DNA from 2 places in the Mesorhizobium sp. P2_B11 genome. Region 2 is predicted to be linked to the other one. Evidence: riboswitches for the same ligand, from Rfam matches in the RefSeq annotation. Region 2 holds a riboswitch; the other holds the start of a gene.

The links. A riboswitch is a leader RNA that binds a small molecule or an ion and turns the genes downstream of it on or off. The one in region 2 is predicted to bind S-adenosylmethionine.
Region 1: it holds a riboswitch for S-adenosylmethionine, as region 2 does, so the genes downstream of both, metX (homoserine O-acetyltransferase MetX) here and AC1DYJ_RS02065 (O-succinylhomoserine sulfhydrylase) in region 2, are expected to answer to the same signal.

What each region holds. Positions count from the first base shown of each region.
Region 1 is NZ_JBFUDF010000002.1:849,573-861,074, forward strand. Features, by position in the region: gene metW (methionine biosynthesis protein MetW) at 192-806, opposite strand; gene metX (homoserine O-acetyltransferase MetX) at 803-1,972, opposite strand; SAM riboswitch at 2,033-2,110, opposite strand; gene hisC (histidinol-phosphate transaminase) at 2,239-3,348, shown strand; gene AC1DYJ_RS08390 (prephenate/arogenate dehydrogenase family protein) at 3,385-4,308, shown strand; gene AC1DYJ_RS08395 (sugar kinase) at 4,315-5,238, opposite strand; gene AC1DYJ_RS08400 (DUF2125 domain-containing protein) at 5,299-6,297, opposite strand; gene AC1DYJ_RS08405 (gamma-glutamylcyclotransferase) at 6,422-6,952, shown strand; gene AC1DYJ_RS08410 (quinone oxidoreductase family protein) at 6,942-7,922, opposite strand; gene AC1DYJ_RS08415 (GlxA family transcriptional regulator) at 8,082-9,050, shown strand; gene AC1DYJ_RS08420 (aldo/keto reductase) at 9,209-10,156, shown strand; gene AC1DYJ_RS08425 (LysE family translocator) at 10,250-10,876, shown strand; gene AC1DYJ_RS08430 (lysophospholipid acyltransferase family protein) at 10,896-11,502, opposite strand, start outside.
Region 2 is NZ_JBFUDF010000001.1:455,513-467,014, forward strand. Features, by position in the region: gene AC1DYJ_RS02060 (BrnA antitoxin family protein) at 1-274, shown strand, start outside; gene AC1DYJ_RS02065 (O-succinylhomoserine sulfhydrylase) at 296-1,486, opposite strand; SAM riboswitch at 1,544-1,621, opposite strand; gene AC1DYJ_RS02070 (2'-deoxycytidine 5'-triphosphate deaminase) at 1,759-2,853, shown strand; gene AC1DYJ_RS02075 (ABC transporter substrate-binding protein) at 2,950-3,720, shown strand; gene araD1 (AraD1 family protein) at 3,917-4,912, opposite strand; gene mmsB (multiple monosaccharide ABC transporter permease) at 5,203-6,489, opposite strand; gene mmsA (multiple monosaccharide ABC transporter ATP-binding protein) at 6,486-8,018, opposite strand; gene chvE (multiple monosaccharide ABC transporter substrate-binding protein) at 8,141-9,211, opposite strand; gene AC1DYJ_RS02100 (LysR family transcriptional regulator) at 9,508-10,497, shown strand; gene AC1DYJ_RS02105 (glycosyltransferase family 2 protein) at 10,589-11,502, opposite strand, start outside.

The DNA.
Region 1 (11,502 bases), on a different contig from region 2:
GCGATGCAGTCTGAGTGTGACTCAAATGTCGAAGATGCTGCAGCACAATGTCCCAACGGACGTACGAAAAGCAAATCAGCCGACCTGTGCGCGATGGGCAAAGGTCTCGCGCTGTCGACAAAGCAGCGAGGACGAGCTTGCCGGCGAAGATCACACCTTGTCGAATACGTGTGTCAGCTTCGCTTTCGAAATCAGCGCTTCAGCAAGAACACTGCCTGCTGGCCGAAGAAATTCCAGAACCACCATGGCATCGACAGGCCGATCTTCTGGCCGTTGCCGTCGAGCGCGGTGGCTTTCTCGACCGAGGCGCCGAGCTCCTCGACCAGGTTGACGAAGTCGCGGATGGTGCAGAAATGGATGTTGGGCGTGTCGTACCAGGAATAGGGCAGGTCCTCGGTCACCGGCATCCGTCCCTTGAAGAACAGCGACAGCCGCACCCGCCAGTGGCCGAAATTGGGGAAGGAGACGATCGCGCGGTTGCCGATCCTCAACAGCTCGTCGAGCACCAGCTTCGGGTTGCGGGTCGCCTGCAAGGTCTGCGACAGGACGACAAAGTCAAAGCCTTTGTCGGGATAGAATTCGAGGTCGGTGTCGGCATCGCCTTGGATGACCGACAGGCCGCGCGCCACGCATTCATTGACGCCGCGCTGCGACAGCTCCAGCCCACGGCCGTCGACCTGCTTGGTTTCTTGCAGGAGTTCGAGCAGCAGGCCGTCGCCGGAACCGACATCGAGCACCCTGGACTGCGGCGGGATGAGGTTGGCGACGACCTCGAGGTCGACGCGCTGGCTGCCGTTGACGCTCATGAGGCGAGCCCCCTGGCGCGCGCGGCCGAGCCGATGAAGCCATTGATGGCGGCGAACAATTCCGGTTCGTCGAGCAGGAAGGCATCGTGGCCGCGGTCGGTGGCGATCTCGACGAAAGAGACCGAGGCCCCGGCGGCGTTGAGCGCGTGCACGATGGAGCGGCTCTCCTCGGTCGGGAACAGCCAATCCGAGGTGAAGGACACCAGGCAAAAGCGCGTCTTTGTGCCGGCAAAGGCATCGGCCAGCCGGCCGCCATGGTCGGCGGCGAGGTCGAAATAATCCATTGAACGGGTCATATAGAGATAGGAATTGGCGTCGAAGCGATCGACGAAGGTCATGCCTTGGTGGCGCAGATAGCTTTCGATCTGAAAATCGGCGTCGAAACCGAAGGTCAGCGCTTCGCGGTCCTGCAGATTGCGGCCGAATTTTCGATGCAAGGCGGCTTCCGAGAGATAGGTGATGTGGGCGGCCATGCGCGCCACCGCCAGCCCCTTTTCCGGGCGCGCGCCATGCTCGAAATATTTGCCGCCATGCCAGTCCGGGTCGGCCATCACGGCCTGGCGGCCAACCTCGTGGAAGGCGATGTTCTGCGAGGAATGGCGCGCGCCGGTGGCGATCGGCAGCGCCGAGAAGACGCGATCCGAATAGCACGAGGCCCATTCCAGCACCTGCATGCCGCCCATCGAGCCGCCGAGCACGCAAAACAGTTTCTCGATGCCAAAATGGTCGACCAGCATCAGCTGCGCCCGCACCATGTCGCGGATGGTGATGATAGGCAGGTCGAGCCCGTAGGGCTTGCCGGTGGCCGGGTTGGTCGAGGCCGGGCCGGTGGAGCCCAGGCAGCCGCCGATGACATTGGAGCAGATGACGAAGAAACGGTTGGTGTCGATGATCCTGCCGGGCCCGATCAGCACTTCCCACCAGCCGGGCTTGCCGGTCACCGGATTGGTGTTGGCGACATGCTGGTCGCCGGTCAGTGCGTGGCAGACCAGAATGGCGTTGGTGCGGGCGTCGTTCAGTGTGCCGTAGGTCTGGTAGGCGATCTGGAACGGCGACAGCAGCGAGCCGGCGTCGAGCTTCAGCGGCTTGTCGGGGCCGAAACGCAACACAGGGCTCGACGGATTGTCGGCCTCGTTGTTGGTTTTTGCAGCGCGGAGCGCGGTCATGTGACTCTCCTTGCCCGCCGTCAGGCAATAAAAAACCGGCAATGCGATCGCAAAGCCGGTTACGTCACGCAAACGGCCCTTTAGCGAGTTGTTTAACGTGGCTGCAAGCCGACCGGCCAAATCACCACGGAACTGTTACGTTCTTCTAGAACTCGCGCCGCCCGGCGTCAACGGCAAGCTATTGCCCGGGCCTCTCGACATTCGCAGCCACGGCTTGTATTTCCGCTGCGGCCTCCGGACGGAGGCATTCTCGACGGATTTGTGACATGGACAAGACAGCGGACAAGGCACGGCCAACGCCCCGCGCGGGCATCATGGACATCGCCGCCTATGTGCCCGGCAAGAGCACGGCGCCGGCTGGCATCGCCAAGGTCCATAAACTGTCGTCGAACGAGAACCCGCTCGGCCCGTCGCCGAAGGCGATCGAGGCGGCTCGTGAAGTTGCCGCCAAGCTCGACGTCTATCCCGACGGCACCGCCCGCCGGCTGCGCGAGGCGATCGCCGAGGTGCATGGCCTCAACCCGGCAAACATCATCTGCTCCAACGGTTCCGACGAGATTTTGGGCCTGCTGGCGCAGACCTATCTGGCGACCGGCGATGAGGCCATCATCACCGAACACGCCTTCATGATCTACAAGATCTACATCCAGTCGGCCGGCGGGGTCCCGGTGACGGTCAGGGAAACCAACGAGCGCGCCGATGTCGACGCGATCCTGGCCGYGGTGACGCCGCGGACCAAAATCATCTTCCTCGCCAATCCCAACAATCCGACCGGCACCTATTTGCCGTTCCAGGAGGTCCGCCGGCTGCATGCCGCCCTGCCTGGCAACGTGCTTCTGGTGCTCGATGGCGCCTATGCCGAATATGTCCGGCGCAACGACTATGAGGCCGGCATCGAGCTGGCCGGCAGCGCCCAGAACGTGGTCATGACCCGCACCTTTTCGAAGCTCGGCCTTGGCGGTGCGCGCATCGGCTGGATGTACGGTCCTCTGCACATCGTCGATGCCATCAATCGCATCCGTGGCCCTTTCAATGTAAACGCGACGGCGATCGAGGCCGGTATTGCCGCGATCCGCGACCGCGCCCATGTCGAGCGCAGCGCCGTGCACAACGAGACATGGCTGACCTGGCTGAATGACGAGCTGACGAAGCTTGGTCTCAGGGTGACGCCGAGCGTCGGCAATTTCGTTCTCATCCATTTCCCTGAGGACAAGAAGCATTCGGCAGAGGCGGCAGACGATTATCTCACCCAGCGCGGCTATATATTGCGGCGGGTTACCGGCTATGGCTTCCCCAATGCGCTGCGCATGAGCGTCGGTACCGAAGAAGCCAATCGCGGCGTCATCGACGCCCTCACGACATTCCTGAAAAGCTGAGACACCATGACTTCATCGAAGCATGAGGCATCACCGATGTTCGAAAAGATCGCGCTGGTCGGCATCGGCCTGATCGGCTCGTCGCTGGCCCGCATCATCCGCCGCGAGGGCCTGGCCCGCCATGTCGCCATCGCGACGCGCAGCCCGACCACGCTGGCGCGGGCGAAGGAACTCGGTCTCGGTGAGTCCTACACCACCGACGCCAAGGAGGCAGTACGTGACGCCGACCTGATCATCGTCTCGGTGCCTGTGGGATCGTCGGGCGAGGTGGCGCAAGAGATCGCGCCGGCGCTGAAAAAGGGCGCCATCCTCACCGATGTGGGTTCGACCAAGGCCTCGGTGATTGCGCAGATGCAGCCCCACGTGCCGGAAGGCGTGCATTTCATCCCGGGCCATCCGCTGGCGGGAACCGAGAAGTCGGGCCCCGATGCCGGCTTCGCCGAGCTGTTCGAAAACCGCTGGTGCATCTTCACGCCGCTGCCGGGCACCGACCCTGCCGCGCTGGAGAAGCTGTCGGAGTTCTGGCGGCACTGCGGCTCCAACATCGACACGATGGACCCGCAGCATCACGACATGACGCTGGCCATCGTTTCGCATCTGCCGCACATCATCGCCTACAACATTGTCGGCACCGCCGACGATCTGGAATCGGTGACCAAGACCGAGGTCATCAAATATTCGGCCTCGGGTTTCCGCGACTTCACCCGTCTTGCCGCCTCGGACCCGACCATGTGGCGCGACGTGTGCCTGCACAACAAGGACGCCATCCTGGAAATGCTGGCACGCTTCTCGGAGGATCTGGCCTTCCTGCAGCGGGCAATCCGCTGGGGCGATGGCGACAAGCTGTTCGACCTGTTCACCCGCACCCGCGCCGTGCGCCGCTCGATCATCGAAGCCGGCCAGGATATTGATGTGCCGGACTTCGGCCGTCAGGCCGTGGAGCATCCGGCGAAGGGCTAAGTCTCCTCAGGCGGGCCAGGTCGCTGCGACCATGGCCAGCGTCTCGTCCCTGTTTGGCGCGCCCAGCCGGCCACCAAAACGCTGGCACTTGAGCGCGGCGGCCGCACTGGCAAAGCGCAGGGCCTGCCCGAGCGGCATGGCTTCGGCAAGCCCAACGGCAAAGGCGCCGTGGAAAACGTCGCCGGCGGCAAGCGTGTCGACCGCCTTGACCTTCGGCGCCGCGATGTGGCGAACGCAGCCGGCGGACCGGTCATGCCACCAGCTTCCCGCCGCGCCGCCGGTGACCGCGACGAAGGCATCGGTGCGGCTGGCGAGGTCGGCGCAGGCGGTTTCGGGATCGAGCGCGTGGCCGCAGACGATGCGCGCCGCCGTCTCCGACGCGACGATGTGCGAGGCCAGCGGCAACAGACGCTCCAGCACATCGAGCGGCGCGGTGTCGGCATCGAGGATCGCCGGACGGCCGGCGCTGCGCGCGGCGGTCAAGGCGAACGCCGCAGCACCCGGCCAGCGCACGTCGACCAGCACGGCGTCGAAGGCGGCGAGGTCGGTGGCCGGCAGCGCCTCGGGGTCGGCCTGGGCGTTCGGGTCGTAGAAGGGCACGATGATGCGCTCGCCATGGGCGTCGACCACGATCGAGGCCAGCGCCGAACGCGCGCCTTTGACGCGGCGGACAAAGCTGCAATCGACGCCCTCGGCTTCGACGCCTGCCAGCAGTTGGTCGCCGACGCCATCGTCACCCACGCTTGCCCACAAAAACACCTCGGCGCCGAGACGGCGTGCGGCGCAGGCCGCACTCGTCGCCATGCCGGCAGCGATCTGGACGCCGTCCGAGGCGATGAACTTGCCCTGATGCGTGGGCAAGGTTTCGACGCGCAGAATTGTGTCCAGCGTCAGCGCACCAACGCTCAGCAATTTTATCGGCAGGCTCATGGATTGGCTTGGCTAAGCATGATCTTCCCCCAAAAGCGGTTCCCGCCTTGGGATCATGGTCTAGTCGAGTGGCTTGATCTTGCCCAGCGGAATGAAGCCGAGCGAGGCCTTGCCCTTGACCACCTTGAGCGGCATCGACGGTTCGTTGCCGAGCAGCGCCAGGCCGGCAAAGCCTTGCTCGATCTGGCTCTTCTGCTCCGGGATTGCGGTGGCGAGGATTGCCGCCACGGCTTTCGGGTCCTGCAGCTTGATCGTCAAATCGGCATTGATCAGGCCATTGGCGTCGACCGACACCGGGCCGGAGACGGTGATGCGCGCGGTTCCCGACGACAGGTCGAGCTTGTGGATGTCGGCGGCCTGGCCACGCAGGCTCCTGGCTTCGGTCTGCATCAGCGCCACCCCGTTCTTCAGCGTTGCGTCACCGCTGCCGTCGAGCGGCGGCAGCACGCGCCCGCCGATCGCGTCGGCGTCGATCTCAAGATCGGTGAAGCTGCCGACATAGCCGAGGTCCTGCCCGTCGGGCCGCAGCTCGCCCGCCGCGGTTCCCGCGCTGAACAGCGAAACCGGGTCGGTGTCGTCGGCCGGGTCGGTCTGGCCGGACAGGCCTTCGGCCTGCAGCGAAATGCTGCGGGGCACGGGCCAGGACAGCTTTGCACCGGCCTGCAGATTGTCCCAGTCGATCCATAGCGGCGTCATTCCCGGCACCGATGTGCGTAGCGGTCCGCGCAACTCGGCGGCGGGCGACAGGGGGCGGATGAGTTCGGCCACGAAATTGAAGCTGCCGGTCGAGGCGGCGACGTTCCTGGTGTCATCCTCGTAGGCCAGCGTGTCACAGGAGACGACGAAGCTCAGGGGGTAGCCGCTGACGGTGAGATTGGCGCAGCCGGCCTCGATGCCTTTGGCGTTGAGCTGCGCCACCGCCTTGTCAGCCTCGCTTCTGACCCGGCCTGCGACATAGAACCAGACGGCGCTGTAGACGCCGAACAGCATGACGACGAAAGCGGTGAGCCAGAACAGCCGGCGGCGAAATTTTGACGGACGCTCGTCAGTTGACGTCATGCTGCGGCTTTCATTAACGCGGCGTGTTGCGGGTGGACTGTGGTTTACGCAACAAGCAAAAAGACAGAAGAGAGCACCGATTCCGATGCGGCGGCGTCACTCTCGTGCAATCAGGCTTGGCGATATGGGCGATTTTTGGGTTTTTGGCTACGGCTCGCTGATCTGGCGGCCCGGATTTGCGCATGTCGAGACCCGGCGCGCCCGCCTTTACGGCTACCGGCGGTCGCTCTGCGTCTATTCCTTCGTGCATCGCGGCACGCGTGAGCGGCCGGGCCTGGTGCTCGGCCTCGACCTCGGCGGCTCCTGCATCGGGCTGGCTTTTCGCGTGCCCGGCGAGTTGCGCGATGAGGTGCTTGCCTATCTGCGCGAGCGCGAACTGGTGACCAGCGTCTATCTCGAGCGTGTGCTCGACATCCGCCTCGACGGCGGCGAAACGGTTCCGGCGGTCGCCTACATCGTCGACCGCCAGCATGAGCAGTATGCCGGCGGGCTCGATGCAGAACATGCGGCGAGCGTCATCCGCGGCGCCGTCGGCCAGTCCGGAAACAATGAGGACTATGTGGTGAGCACGGTCGAACACCTCGAAGCGCTCGGTATCAGCGATCACTGGCTGGAAGAGGTGGCGAGACGGGTCGCGCCCAACGCTACATCGTGAAGATCTGTTTCCCGAGATCGGCGCGATCCAAGCTGTTTGTGACGGCAAGCTTGAACTCGCTCAGCGGATGGATGCCGCCGACAGGGATGTGGAAGCCAGGCTGGCCGAAGATGTCGACAATCTCGCGTAGCATCGGCCGGTCGGCTTCGACAGGCGGCGAAAAGAAGTAGCGATAGATGTTTGCCCTGATTTCGGCGCCGCTCAGCAGCACGTCGAAATTGTGCAGTTCGAAACGCTCGGCGCTCATGCCGCCGTTGATGACCATCTGCCCGCCAAGAGCAAGGGTGCGGATCAACTCGCCGCTGGCCGGCCCGCCGACATTGTCGATGATGCCGTTCAGTCCCGCGCCGGCAGTCATGTCCATGACAGCTTCCCTTATGCCGCCCTTCACGTCCGACAGGTCGAGGATGGCGGTGGCGCCAAGCGCCTTCAAGTCCAGCCTTTGATGCTGGCGTCGCACCACCGCGATGACGTTGATGCCGCGCCGTTGGGCGAACTGCATCACCATGGTTGAAATCGATGAGTAGCCGGCCGTGACCGCCAGCCACTGGCCAGGCTGCACCCTGGAATCCCCCAACAGATCCCAGGCGGTGATCGGGTTCACCATCTGCCCGGCGCGTTCGGCGGGATAGTCGGCGGGCAAAGGGATCAGCCATTCGGCGGGGATGACCGCGTACTCGGCCCAGCTGTTGTAGTAGCTGAACGCGACCAGCGTGCCGGGTTCCAGGGCGACGCCTGCCCCTGCCGCTTCGACAATACCGGCGCCATGGTTTCCGGCGATCTGCCGGGGAAAATGCGGCTTCTTTGGTTCGGGATAGAGGTTCTGGATGAACAGAAAGTCGCCCGGGTTGACCGAGGCCGACACCATCCTGACCAGCACTTCGCCATCGCCGACGCGCGGGGAGGGGACATCATCGAGATAGAGCACGTCCCGCGGTGAGCCGATCTCGTCGAATAGAATTGCTTTCATGCCGGTCTCCAAATGGCAGCGGTCTGGAGGCGACCAGACCGCGAGCGCCGACATTTGCATCGGCGCCGCGGAACCTAGGTTCGGCCGGCAAAAACCAGAATTGGCAGAATTGACAATCTATGTGCTAAACTTGCCATATCATTGGTTCGAGGACGAATTGTGGAAAAACGCCCTGTTCACGCCGTGATCTGGCTGCCATCGACTTTCTATTCGGCGGTCGCCGCCACGCTCGTCGAAATGTTCGATCTGGTGAACACCCTTCGCGGTGCGCCGGCGATTTCCTTCGAATTCGTGGCACGGCAGGCAGACGCCACGACGACGCCGGGAATTTCCTTTCACACCAGACGCGAACCCTCGCAGCGGATGGACCTGCTGATCCTGCTTGCCATGCCCGGCATGCAAATACCGGAGCTGGTTACAGCACTGGAGGAAGAGAGCCGTCATGCCGCGCCGCTGATCGCCAGGGCGCAGCGTGACGGCGCCATTATCGCCGCGCATTGCGGTGCTGGTTATTTCCTGGCCGATGCCGGCCTTCTCGATCGAAAACGCGCGACGATCTCCTGGTGGCTGAAGGCCGATGCCCAGCGCCGTTTTCCGAAAGTGCGCTGGGACGCGTCCCGTGTCCTGGTCGGGGACGGCCGGATCTATACGTGCGGCGGAGGCTTTTCAGGCCTCGAGCTCGGCAAGGCGCTTCTTAAGGATCTTGGCTTCGCCAAGGAGGAGCGGCTGGTCCGTAAACTCCTGGTGCTGCCGCCGTCGCGCCAGAGCCAGGCGCCCTATGAATTCCCGCTGACCGACCTGCTGCCCTTGCATGAGCCGTTGCGTGACCGCCTCGAAGTCTTGGCAAGAAGCCAACTCAGAACGCTCGACCTTGCCTTGCTTGGCGCGCATCTCGGCCTGTCGCCGCGAACGCTGGCGCGCCGGTTTGCCGATGAGTTGCACACGACTCCCGGCCGATGGATCCAGGACCAACGGCTCGAGGCCGCCAAGTCGCTTCTCGAAGGCACCAGGCTTGGTGTTGCGGAGATATGCTATCAGGTCGGCTACCAGGATGCGGCCTCGTTCAGCCGGCTTTTCAACCGCACAGTTGGACTGCCACCCGGTGAATACCGGCGTCAAAGCCAGTAGAAATGGCGAGGTTTTGGGCGAAACGGTCGCGCCTTTGTGAAGCGCTGGTCCGCTGGAAAATTCGCTGAGGCCTTTGACCTCGGCACGGCGAGACCTAGCTTAGCTGCGGCCCGAAGCATTCGGGTTCGCCTGCCGCCCCTAGCCCCACGGAGCCAATCTTGCAGAAACGCCGTCTCGGTCAAACCGACCTTTCCATCGCGCCGCTGGTTCTGGGCGGCAATGTGTTCGGCTGGACCGCCGACGAGAAGACTTCCTTCGACCTGCTCGACCGCTTCGCCGGCGCCGGCCTCAACGCCATCGACACGGCGGATGCCTATTCGCGCTGGGTGCCCGGCAACAAGGGCGGCGAGTCCGAAACGATCATCGGCAAATGGATGAAAAGCCGTGGCAACCGCGACAAGATCGTCGTCATCACCAAGGTCGGCTCGGATATGGGGCAAGGCAAGAAGGACCTGTCGGCCGCCCATATCGAAAGGGCGGTGGAGGCGTCGCTGAAGCGGCTGCAGACCGATGTGATCGACCTCTATCTGTCGCATTGGCCAGACCCGACCACGCCTTACGAGGAAACGCTCGGCACCTACGAGAAGCTGCTCGCCGCCGGCAAGGTCCGCCATATCGGCGCCTCGAACCTCGACGCCGGCCAGTTGCGTGCGGCGCTCGATGTGGCCAGCCTGCGTGGCCTGCCGCGCTATGCCGTGCTGCAGCCGGAATACAATCTCTACGATAGCTCGTCCTTCGACGGGCCGCTGCATGATCTGTGCGCGGCGGAGGATATCGGCGTCATCACCTATTTCGCTCTCGCCAAAGGGTTTTTGAGCGGCAAATACCGCAGCGAGGCCGATCTTGGCAAAAGTGAACGCGGCGGTGGCGTGAAGGGCTATCTCAATGCGCGCGGCATGCGCATCCTGGCGGCGCTCGACGCTGTGTCGGCGCGGCATTCGGCCAGCCAGGCGGAAGTGGCGCTCGCCTGGGTGATGGCGCAGCCCGGCATCACCGCGCCGATCGCCAGCGCCACGACGCTGGACCAGGTCGACAGCCTGGTGCGCGCCGCATCGCTGAAGCTTTCTGCCGAGGATATCGCGGCGCTGGACAAGGCCAGCGCCTAGCGAAGGCTGCCGATCAGGTTCGGCACGATCGTTCAAGACGACGGAAGTCCGGCTCGCCACACTGCTCTCCACTATCGTGGGAGAGGGAGCAGCATGGCCACAGAAATCCTTTCGCAGGTGCAGCCCTGGCAGCAATTGCTGGCGCTGGTGCTGGCGGCAAGCGTCGTCATGGGTAGTCCAGGCCCGGCGACGATCAGCGTTACGGCGATAGGCGCCGCCTTTGGCCTGCGCAATTCGCTGCGCTACGCCTTAGGGATCATTCTCGGCACGGTCGCGGTGCTGCTGGTGGTGGCCACCGGCATCACGGCTATCCTCACCTCGATGCCGGGAGTGGCGCCGGTGCTGGCGGTCGCTTCCGCCGCCTACATCCTCTATCTCGCCTATAAAATAGCGACGGCGCCGCCGCTGGCGGCACGCGAGAGCGGGGCGGTGCTGCCAACCTTCCTCGGGGGCTTCCTGCTCGCTGTCGCCAACCCAAAGGCCTATGTGGCGATTGCAGCCGTGCTTGCCGGCTCCGCGACAGCGGCCGGCACTGACGCTCTCGGTGTCCCAGCGAGGCTCGCGGTTCTCACCCTGATGATCGTCGCCATCCATGTGCTGTGGTTACTGGCGGGTGCTGCCTTCGCGCGGTATCTGCGCCAGCCGCTGGCGTCGCGGATCATCAACCTGGTGTTCGCCGCAACGCTGGTGGTGACAACGGCATTGGCGGCGTGGCCTTGAGCCCAAGCGGCGCCGGAGATCAGGCCTTGGTTTTTGTAGCTTCGGCGAGTTCGGCCAGCCGCTTCACCGCCGTTGGCGGCATTGGTGGCGCGTTCGGTGCCTGCGATGCCTCGATGAGCAACTGGTCGCAGGCGGCTTCGGTGTCGCCGATCAGCCGCTGCATGAACTCATCCTTGCCTAGGCCAGGCGGGATCGGCGGCAGGAAGCGCGCCTTGACCGTGCCGGGAAAGCGCAGGAACTTCCGGCGCGGCCAATAGAGGCCGGCGACATGGGCGACCGGCACCACCGGAACGCCAAGCTGCGCATAGATTTCGACGATGCCGTATTTGTAGGCCGGCTCGTCGCCCGGCGCCCGGCGCGTGCCCTCGGGATAGATGATCAGCTGGCGCGGATTGCGTGCCATCTCCTGCTTTGTCGAGGCAACGACCTGCTTCAACGCCTTGGAGCGGCTGCCGCGGTGGACCGGGATCATCCGCATCTTCAGGATGTACCAGCCGAAGAAGGGGATCCAGGTGAGCTCGCGCTTCAGGATGTAAAGCGGGTCCTGAAGAAACGGAAAGAAGGCGATCGCGTCCCAGAACGACTGGTGTTTCGGCGCCAGGATGAAGGAGCCCTCGGGCAGGTTC
Region 2 (11,502 bases):
GTCGCGTGCCGATGCTTTGGCGCTCGCCGGCAAGGCACGCGCTGCGATGACCGACGAAGAAGACGCAGCGATTACGGCTGCCGCCGAGGCCGATCCGGATGCCCAACTGACCGATACGGTTTCGCGCCGCAAGGCTGGCCGGCCGCCGCTTGCACGGCCAAAGCGCGCCATACAGTTGCGTCTCGACGCCGATGTTCTCGAACGCTTCAGAGCTGATGGCGATGGCTGGCAGACGCGCATGAACGAAGCCCTGCGCAAGGCAGTGGGCCTGTAGTTCCCGGTCTGCCGCTTTCCGCTATTTGGCCGCCTTCAGTGCCTGCGCAACGTCCTCAAGCAGATCGTCCGTATCCTCCAGACCGACCGACAGTCTCAGCGTTCCCGGTCCGATGCCGAGTTCGGCGCGTGCCTCGTCGCTGAGGTTCTTGTGCGTCGTCGTCGCCGGATGGGTGATCAGGCTTTTGGCGTCGCCGAGATTGTTGGAGATCAGCACGATGTCGAGCGCGTTCTGCAAGGCGAAGGCCGCCTGCTTGCCGCCCTTGACGTCGAGGCAGATCAGCGTCGAGCCGCCCGTCATCTGCTTCTTGACGACATCGGCCTGCGGATGGTCGGCGCGGCCGGGATAGATGACGCGGGCGATCTGCGGCTGCCCGGCGAGGAAATCGGCGATCTTGCCGGCACTTTCCGTCTGCTGGCGCACGCGCACCGGCAGTGTCTCCAGGCCCTTCAGCAGCGTCCAGGCGTTGAACGGCGACAGGCTCGGCCCGGTATGGCGGAAATAGTCGTGCAGATTCTCGTCGATCCACTTCTTGTCCGACAGGATGATGCCGCCGAGACACCGTCCCTGGCCGTCAATGTGCTTGGTTGCGGAATAGACGACGATATGGGCGCCGAGCTGCAACGGCTTCTGCTGCAAGGGCGTGGCAAAGACGTTGTCGACAATCAGCCTGGCGCCGATCGAGGTGGCGAGCGAGGCGACGGCTGATATGTCCACCACTTCCAGCGTCGGATTGGTCGGGCTTTCCAGGAAGAACAGTTTTGTGTTCGGCCTGACCGCCTTTTCCCAGTTGGCGATGTCTGTGCCGTCGACCAGTGTCGCCTCGATGCCGTATTTCGGCGCCAACGTCTCGACCACCCAGCGGCAGGAACCGAACAGCGCGCGCGCCGCAACGATATGGTCGCCGGCCTTGGCGCTGCACAGCAGCGCCGCCGTCACCGCCGCCATGCCCGACGCCGTGGCGCGGGCATCTTCGGCGCCTTCCAGCGCGCACATGCGCTTTTCGAACATATCGACGGTCGGGTTGGCGTAGCGCGAATAGATGAAGCCGGGCTCTTCGCCCTTGAAACGGGCTTCGGCGGCCTGCGCCGTCTCATAGACATAGCCCTGGGTGAGGTACATCGCTTCCGACGTTTCGCCGAACTGGGAACGCAGCGTTCCCCCGTGCACGAGTGCGGTCTGAGGCTTCCAGTTACGCTTCTTGGTGCTCATCGCTTTTGTTCCAGACACAAAAAAACCGGCCGCGAAAGTCGCAACCGGTCCATACGGCCTTGCGGCCCGACGGTCCTTTAGCGACTTGTTTAACGTGGCTGCAAGCCGACCGGCCAAATCACCACGGGATAACGACCCTTTAGACCTCAGCCATGCTTGCGTCAATTGCCGGCTTCATTAAGAGGTTTGTACCAAGGCAGGTTCCGCAAAAGTGTCCAGCGGTTTTGCGGGCAAGAACCTGCCACATAGAGGCCTTCGAGCGGAGCCAGCCTTTGCGGCAGACAGGCATTCTTCCCGATCAGGACATTTCCGCGCTGTTTCAATCCGGCGCGTTGAAGTCGCCGCGCGCGCTCGATTCCGATCAGGTCCAGCCGGCGAGCCTCGATCTCAGGCTCGGCGACAAGGCTTTTCGCGTGCGCGCCTCGTTCCTGCCAGGTCCAGATCATCTGGTGGCCGACAAGCTTCACCGGCTGAAACTGCATGAGTTTAGTCTCTCCGAGGGCGCGGTGCTGGAAACCGGCTGCGTCTACATCGTGCCGCTGCTCGAAAGCCTGGCGCTGCCTGCAAATGTCTCCGCCTCGGCCAATCCGAAGAGTTCGACCGGGCGGCTCGATATCTTCACCCGGGTGATGACCGACCGCGGCCACGAGTTCGACAAGATCGCCGCCGGCTATCACGGGCCGCTCTATCTCGAAGTCAGCCCGCGCACCTTCCCGATCGTCGTACGCGCCGGCTCGCGCCTGTCGCAGATCCGCTTCCGCACCGGCAATGCCTTGCTGTCGGAGGCAGAGCTGAACGAATTGCACCGCGCCGAGATGCTGGTCGCCACCGAGCCGCCCAACATTTCCGGCGGCGGCATTGCGCTGTCGATCGATCTCGACGGCGATCAGAACGGCCTGGTCGGCTATCGCGGCAAGCATCACACCGGCCTGGTCGATGTCGACAAGCGCGCCGCGCAGGACGCCGTCGACTTCTGGGAGCCGCTCTACAAGAGCGGCGCCGGCGAACTGGTGCTCGATCCCGACGAGTTCTATATCCTGGTCTCGCGCGAAGCGGTGCACGTGCCGCCGCTCTACGCCGCCGAAATGACGCCGTTCGATCCGCTGGTCGGCGAATTCCGCGTTCACTATGCCGGCTTCTTCGATCCGGGCTTCGGCCATTCGGCCTCAGGCGGCACCGGCAGCCGGGCGGTGCTCGAAGTGCGCAGTCATGAAGTGCCGTTCATCCTCGACCATGGCCAGATCGTCGGCCGGCTGGTCTACGAACACATGCTCAAGCGGCCCCAGGCGCTCTACGGCACCGACCTCGGCTCCAACTATCAGGCGCAAGGCCTGAAGCTCTCCAAGCATTTCCGCACCGCCGGCTGACCCTCGATCACAGGCGGGCAAAATACTTGCCTGCGTCGGCTTGCCATGCTTGGCTGTCCCTGCTGCCGGAAAAACAACGGCTTAAGGGGAACAAACATGCAGATTTCAAAATGGATTGTCTCGGCGGCAACGGCCGCCGTGCTGGTGATCGCGGCCGGTTCGATGGCGCAGGCGCAGGAGAAGTTGAAGATCGGCACCGAGGGCGCCTATCCGCCCTTCAACACCATTACATCGGACGGCAAGGTCGAGGGCTTCGACATCGACATTGCCAATGCGCTGTGCGCGCAAATGAAGGTTGAGTGCGAGATCGTCACCCAGGACTGGGACGGTATCATCCCGGCCCTGCAGGCGAAGAAGTTTGACGCCATCATCGCGTCGATGAGCATCACCGAGGAGCGCAAGAAACAGGTCGCCTTCACTAACAAATACTACACCACGCCGCTGGCGCTGGTGGCGCCGAAGGACAGCGAGCTCACCTCCACCGAACCGGCAGCCCTCGCCGGCAAGACGGTGGGCGCGCAGGCCTCGACCACCCAGGCCGACTACGCCCAGAACGCCTATGGCAAGGCGGGTGCGGAGGCAAAACTGTATCCGACCCAGGAAGAGGCGATCACCGACCTGCAGAATGGCCGTCTCGATGCGGTCATCTCTGACAAGTTCGTGCTGATGGACTGGCTGAAGAAGGCGAGCGACGGCTGCTGCAAGCTGGTCGGCGACGTCAAGGGCACGGAGACGCAAGCTGGCATCGCCGTGCGCCTGGAAGACACGGCGCTACGCGACAAGCTCAACGCGGCGATCGACGCGATTGTTGCCGACGGCACGTACAAGAAGATCCAGGCGAAGTATTTCGATTTCGATATTTATTGAGACGCGGGAACTGCTGATCTCCCCCCTCGTGGGGGAGATGCCCGGCAGGGCAGAGGGGGGCGCGAAGGAACGCGGCCTCTTCGAGGCTAAGAAAAAAGTTCGAAGGTAGGGGCTGGCTAGATCGGAAACGCTGGCGGGACAGCGCCCCCCTCTGGCCTGCCGGCCATCTCCCCCACGAGGGGGGAGATCACCCAGTTTACAACGCCTTCACCGCCACCTTCACCGGCTGCTCGATCTCCAGCGGGTTGCGCAGCGGCAGGCCGAAATCCCCGGCTTCGATCTCGAAGACGTCGCCGGCCTCAGTCCTGATGCCGTCGGCGAAGGACAGCGTCGCCGTGCCGAACATGTGCACATGCACGTCGCCCGGTTGGCGGAAGGCCGAGTATTTGAAGTGGTGATGCTCGAGATTGGCGATGGTGTGCGACATGTTCGCTTCGCCCGACAGGAACGGCTTTTCCCACAAAAGATTGCCATCACGCAGGATGCGCGATGCGCCCCTGATGTCGGCCGGCAGTTCGCCGATCAGGATCTCCGGCCCGAACGATGCGTTGCGCAGCTTGGAATGCGCCAGGAACAGGTAGTTCACCCGCTCGGTGACGTGGTCGGAAAACTCGTTCGACAGCGTGAAGCCGACGCGGAAGGGCGCGCCGTCATCGCCGATGACATAGATGCCGGCGATCTCCGGCTCCTCGCCGGCGTCCTGCGCAAAGGCTGGCGACATCAGCGCAGCACCAGGCGCCACCGCCATGGTGCCGTTGCCCTTGTAGAACCATTCCGGCTGCACGCCGGTCTGGCCCTTGGCCGGCTTGCCGCCCTCCAGCCCCATGCGGAACATCTTCATGGAATCGGTGAGCTGCTCCTCGCCGCCGTCGCTGAGTTTCTTGTGCATGGAATCGCGCGTTGCCGCAGAGCCCAGATGCGTCAGCCCGGTGCCCGTCAGATGCAGATGCGCGGGATCGGGATGGTTGATCGGCGACACCAGCCGGCCCTTCTTGTAGACAGCGTCGAGGTCGACGGCTTCACCGTATCCCTTGCGCTCGATCAGCGCGGCCAGCCCGGTGCCGGTGCGGGCGGCTTCCATCGCCAGCGAATAGACGCTGCGCGCGCCGTTGATGACCCTGGTCTTGCCGCCGCCATTGCGGGCAACGACGCGGATGGTCTCGGCGTCGTCGAGGATCTGGGAGATCAGCATGATGAAACCCTCTCTCATGTGCCTTGGCCCGGTTGCGTCTTGGCAAACCTTGACCTGCGCGGCTCGGACCTCGCCGCGCCACGGGTTGAACTCTTCGTCCGGATTGCGCTCGCGGGCTTGATCCCCAGGGGGACTTCTGTGCCGACAACTTGCCGGCAGCGCCGCGAGCGTATGCCTCCTGCTTGCCTCGTGGGAGCGGTTCAGGTTTGAGCTAACCCGCTCCCAGTTCTTTTGTTTCTACGCAATTCCGGACGGAAAACCGCGATGCACTTTTCCTGGAATTGCTCCGGTCAGGCCTTGTTCTTGTTGTAGACGTCGAAGATCACGGCGCCGAGCAGCACCAGGCCTTTGACCACCTGCTGCCAATCGACATTGACGCCCATAATCGACATGCCGTTGTTCATCACGCCCATGATGAAACCGCCGACCACTGCGCCGATGACCTGGCCGACGCCGCCCATCGCCGAGGCGCCGCCGATGAACACGGCGGCGATGACGTCGAGCTCCGAGCCGAGGCCCGCGGCCGGCACGGCCTGGCCAAGACGCGCCGCGATGATCAGGCCGCCGAGCGCCGACAGCACGCCCATATTGATGAACACCATCAGCGTCAGCCGCTCGGTGTTGATGCCCGACAGCTGCGCCGCCTTGGGGTTGCCGCCCATTGCGTAGATGCGCCGGCCGATGGTCATGCGCTTGGTGACGAAGACGAACAGCGTGATCAGCACGCCCATCACCAGCAGCACCACCGGCAGGCCCCTGTAGCTGGCGAACTCATAGACCAGGAACAGCGCCAGCGCGCTGGCGACCAGCGTCTTGATGACGAACAGGGTGAAGGGTTCGGCTTCATAGCCGTGGCGTTCGCGCTTGCGCCGCGTCCTCACCCCGAAATAGGCATAGGCCAGCACGGCGATCAGCCCCAGCACGACCGTCGTCATGTGCAGCGTCACGCCGCTGCCCATGATGGTCTTGCCGGCCGCGTTCACAACCGGCGGGACGAGCGTCAGCGGGCCGATGACGTCTGGGATGAAGCCGGAGCTGAGCATCTTGAAGTCGTCCGGCAGCGGGCCGACCGAGGAGCCACCACCGAGCAGCGCCTGGCAGATGCCACGGAAGATCAGCATGCCGGCAAGCGTCACGATGAAGCTCGGTATCCGGTGGTAGGCGATCCAGTAGCCTTGCGCGGCGCCGATGAGGCCGCCGACGATCAGGCAGACGATCGAAACCACCAGCGGATTGCTGAGCGGTCCGAGCTGCCAGATAACCATCATGTTGGCCGCCAGCGCGCCGATGAAACCGGCCACCGATCCGACGCTGAGGTCGATATAGCCGGACACGATCACCAGCAGCATGCCCAGCGCCATCACGATGATGAAGGAGTTCTGCTGCACCAGATTCGAGAGGTTGACCGGCTTGAACAGCGTTCCCGAGGTGGTGAACTGGAAGAACAGCATGATGACGATCAGCGCGATGATCAGGCCGTATTCGCGCAAATTCGTCGTCAGCGCCGAGACGGCAATGCGTGGACGCTGTTCTTCGACGACGTTGCCCTGCGGGGCGGGGGCGCTCTCGGTGCTCATGCTGCTTTTCCTTCTCCCCGAACGATAGCGCGCATAATTTTTTCCTGGCTTGCTTCGGCCGCCGGCATTTCCCCGACGATGCGCCCTTCGTTCATGACGTAGATGCGGTCGGTGATGCCGAGCAATTCCGGCATTTCCGACGAGATGACCACGATCGCCTTACCCTCCGAGGCAAGGCGCGCGATGATCGTGTAGATTTCGTATTTGGCGCCGACATCGATGCCGCGTGTCGGCTCGTCGAGGATCAGCACCTCGGGATCGGCGAACAGCCATTTCGACAGCACAACCTTCTGCTGGTTGCCGCCGGAAAGATTGCCCGTCATCTGGTAGACGCTGGAAGCGCGGATGTTGGTCTTCTTGCGATAATCGTTGGCGACCGCAAGCTCGCGCAAATCATCGATCACGCTGTGGCGCGACACGCCGCCGAGATTGGCGAGCGTGATGTTGTGCTTGATGTGGTCGATGAGGTTGAGACCGTAGGTCTTGCGGTCCTCGGTGACGTAGGCGATGCCGTGCTGGACAGCCTTGCTCACCGTGGTGACGTCGACCGGCTTGCCCTTGAGCAGCACCTCGCCGGAGATACGGCGGCCATAGGAGCGGCCGAACAGGCTCATGGCGAATTCGGTGCGGCCAGCGCCCATCAGTCCGGCAATGCCGACCACCTCGCCCTTGCGCACATTGATGTCGATGCCCTTGATCACTTGCCGTTCGGCATGGAGCGGGTGATAGACCGACCAGTTCTTCACCTCGAACACGACTTCGCCGATCTTGGGCTCGCGCGGCGGGTAGCGGTCGTCGAGCGAGCGGCCGACCATCGAGGTGATGATGCGGTCTTCCGAGATGTCCTTCTTGGCCAGCGTCTCGATGGTGCGGCCGTCCCGGATGACGGTGACCTTGTCGGCGACCCGGTTGATCTCGTTGAGCTTGTGCGAGATCAGGATCGAGGTCATGCCTTGCCGCTTGAATTCGAGCAAAAGGTCGAGCAGCGCCTGGCTGTCCTTCTCGCTCAGCGACGCGGTCGGCTCGTCGAGGATCAGAAGCTTGACGTCCTTGCTCAGCGCCTTGGCGATTTCGACCAGCTGCTGCTTGCCCACGCCGATATCGGTGATCAGTGTCTTGGGGTCCTCATTGAGGCCCACCTTCTTCAACAAAGCGGCGGTGCGCGCCTCGTTGGCATCCCAGTCGATGACGCCGTATTTGGCGTTTTCGTTGCCGAGGAAGATGTTTTCGGTGATCGACAGCATCGGCACCAGCGCAAGCTCCTGGTGGATGATGACGATGCCCCTGTGTTCGCTGTCATGGATGCCCTTGAAATGGCATTCCTGGCCCTGGAAGATGATCTGGCCGTCATAGGTGCCTACGGGATAGACGCCCGACAGAACCTTCATCAGCGTTGATTTGCCGGCGCCATTCTCGCCGACCACGGCATGGATCTCGCCTTCCTCGACACTGAGGTTGACGTTCGACAGCGCCTTCACGCCGGGGAACGTCTTGGTGATGTCGCGCATCTCCAAAATCGTCGAGGCCATGGGAACTACCGCTCCTTGAGAGGTCGGCAAACACTGCCGGCGAGGTCGGTAACAATACCGGGCTCGCTGGTGAACGAAAAGGGGCCCTGCGTTGCGCAGGACCCCTGATTTTACAACCGAATTTACTTCAGTTCGTCGGCCTTGATGTAGCCGGAGTCGACGACCAGCGCCTGGTAGTTCGACTTGTCGACATCATGCGGCGTCAAAAGGATCGAGGGAACGACCTTGACGTCGTTGTTGTAGGTCTTTTCGTCGAGGCCGTCCGGCTTGCCGCCCGAGAGCACCTTGTCGACGAGTTCGACGGTGGCCTTGGCCAGTTCGCGGGTATCCTTGAACACGGTCGAGTACTGCTCACCGGTGATGATCAGCTTGACCGAAGCGGTCTCGGCATCCTGGCCGGTCACGATCGGCCAGGGCTGAGCGTCGGTGCCGTAACCGACGGCGCGCAGCGAGGCGGTGATGCCGCGCGACAGGCCGTCATAGGGCGACAGAACGCCATCGACGCGGCTGCCGTCCGAGTAGTTGGCCGACAGAAGGTTGTCCATGCGGGCCTGGGCGGTGGCCGCGAGCCAGCGCAGCGTGCCGACCTTGTCCATGCCGGTCTGGCCGGACTTGATCTTGATCGAACCGTCATCGATCAGCGGCTGCAGGACGGAGATGGCGCCGTTGTAGAAGAAGAAGGCGTTGTTGTCGTCCGGCGAGCCGCCGAACAGTTCGACGTTCCACGGCTTGGTGTTCGGGAAGCGCTCCTTGAGGCCCTTGACCAGCGAATTCGCCTGGATCACGCCGACGCCGAAATTGTCGAAGGTGGTGTAGTAGTCGACATTGGCGGTCTTCTTGATCAGGCGGTCATAGGCGACGACGACGACGCCGGCGTCAGCGGCCTTCTGCAGCGCATCCGACAGCGTGGTGCCATCGATCGAGGCGATGATCAGCGCCTTCGGGCCTTTGGTGATTTCGTTTTCCAGCTGGCTGAGCTGGTTGGGGATGTCGTCCTGCGCGTACTGCAGGTCGACCGTGTAGCCGAGAGCTTCGAGCTGGGACTTGACGGCGTCACCGTCATTGATCCAGCGCTGCGAGGTCTTGGTCGGCATCAGCACGCCGACAAGACCCTTGTCGGCTGCGTGCGCCGAGTAGGTCATGGCAGCAATGCCAAGGGCCGCGACGGCGGCCAGTGTCTTGATGATTTTCACGTAAAACTCTCCCTGGTTGATGGACGCGACACCTCGGGGCTTCGCGGGCCGCGCAGTCGGGCGGATGCGCCAAAGCGCCGCCGCCGTCATATCGATCTCCGGTATCCTCCCAATCGGCCCTCAGTCGCCTGATTTCAATCGATACGATTTTGCTCGTCATCGACCGTCAAGTCTTGAGGACGCGCGAAGGGTGTGTCCCTTTGCCATAACTGTCAAATGCGATCTTCGGTGGTTGCTATACCGAAACCGGTATATGACTAAAAGGGGCCGGAACATTGCTGGGAGCGGACAAGAACATGGCGACGTTGCCAAATCCTCAGGGAATTTCAGGCAGTTACGATGAATTGCCGGGCGATGGCGGAACACTTCTGCGCAGTGGCTTGAGCCTGCGCCATATGCGCATGATCGCCGCACTCGACGATCACGGTCGGGTGAGTGCGGCGGCGCAGGTGATGAACATCTCGCAGCCGGCGGCCTCGCGCATGATTTCCGAGATGGAAGCGGTGCTCCAGGTCAAGCTCTGCGAAAGGCTGCCGCGCGGCATCACGCTCACCCCTTACGGCAAGGCGCTGGCCCGGCGCGCGCGTTCGATTCTGCTCGAAATGCGCGAGGCCGACCGCGAGATTTCAGAACTCAAGGCGGGCAAGGGCGGCTCGGTGTTCCTCGGCGCGGTGACGGCGCCGGCGATCGAACTGGCGGTGCCGGCGATCCGCGAAATCCGCCGCCTCTATCCGCGCATCGAGATCACCATGCAGGTCGAGACGTCGAACGTCTTGGCGCGCGAACTGATTGCCACCCGCCATGATTTCATCATCGCCCGCATCCCCGACGACCTCAATCCGCGGCTGTTCGAATCGCGCGTCATCGGCGTCGAGAAGGCCTGCCTGATTGTGCGCCGCGGTCATCCGCTGAGCAATGGCAAGGCCGTGCGGCTGGAAGATACGGCCGCCTATGACTGGGTCTTCCAGTCCGGCGGCTCGCCGCTGCGCCAGGCCATGGAAAGCAACTTTTTGAACCGCAACATCGCGCTGCCGGACCGCATCCTCAACACTTCCTCGCTGCTGCTGACTCTGGTCATGGTGGCGCAGTCCGATGCCATCGCCCCAGTGTCGATCCAGGTGGCAAAATTCATCCAGAACCCCGACGGTCTCGCCGGCGCCATCGACGTCGTCCAGACCGAGTTCGACATCGAGGTGAGGCCCTACAGCCTGATCACGGTCAAGAACCGCGCGCTGTCGCCGGCCGCCAAGATGCTGCACGATTTCATCTTGCGGGAGGTGGGATAGCGGAACAATCGACCTCGCATTCCGCAATACTTGCCAGCCCATAGAGGCGCGTTGCCTCAATCCTGAGTGGCGACTCATGAGAGGTCGCGCGCTATTTCTTCCGGGGTTTTCTTGAACGCAGGGCTGTGGAAATCCAGCGCAACGGTGCTGTGGCGAGCCAACTGTTGGATTGATGAATCGCCAAGATATCTGCTTGACGGCCCTGCAGCGCTCGCTCGATTTCGTCCTTTTCCTGCTTTGCATCGGAAAGAGACTTTTGCAGCTCCACATTGCTTTGATGCGCCTGGTCGAACTTGTTCCCCAGCGCTGAGAGCTCCAATTGCAAGGCTGCCCGTTCAGCCTCGGCTTTCGCCAATGCTGGCCGCGTTGCGTTGATGTCCTCCCAGGCAAGCTTGGCCACCACGTCGCCGACCGCGTGACGCGTCCGCCGGCTCCACGCCGTGGGCTCGGAGCGCATCAGGCGCGAATATTCGCGCTGCTCACAACTGTCCATCGGGATCGAGACACGCAAGGCCAGCGGCCACCAGCCTGCTTTGTCCGCGATATCAAGAATCATGGCAAGTTGCGGAGACAGGGAAAAGCGAGAGTTTTTCCATCGCGCACTGAAGTGCAAAACGGTTGGAACACGACAATAACAGAAGGGGTTCTGCGGGTTTTCGTGGATGATACGCTGCCATAGTCGCCAGTCGGCCGCCGCAACTTCATCCTCCGGCCAAGCGTCTCGCAACGGCAGGGAATCGGTGCGGTAGAGGAAGCAGCTGGCCGGTATGGAGTTTCCGACTTCCACAAAGAATTTAAATTCGTCGGCCAGTTCCAGATTGGTCAGGAACGGTGCGGCGATGCCGTCGGTGGAAACCCAGAGCGCCTGGCTGTACGCGATAGCCGCTCCATTCTTGAGCCCTTCCGCCAATGTTTCAAAGTGGTCTGGAAAAAGCAGGTCGTCATCGGCGGCAAAGCCGATGAATTCGCCGCGTGCCTCTCGCAGGGCGATGTTCCTGTTTGCAT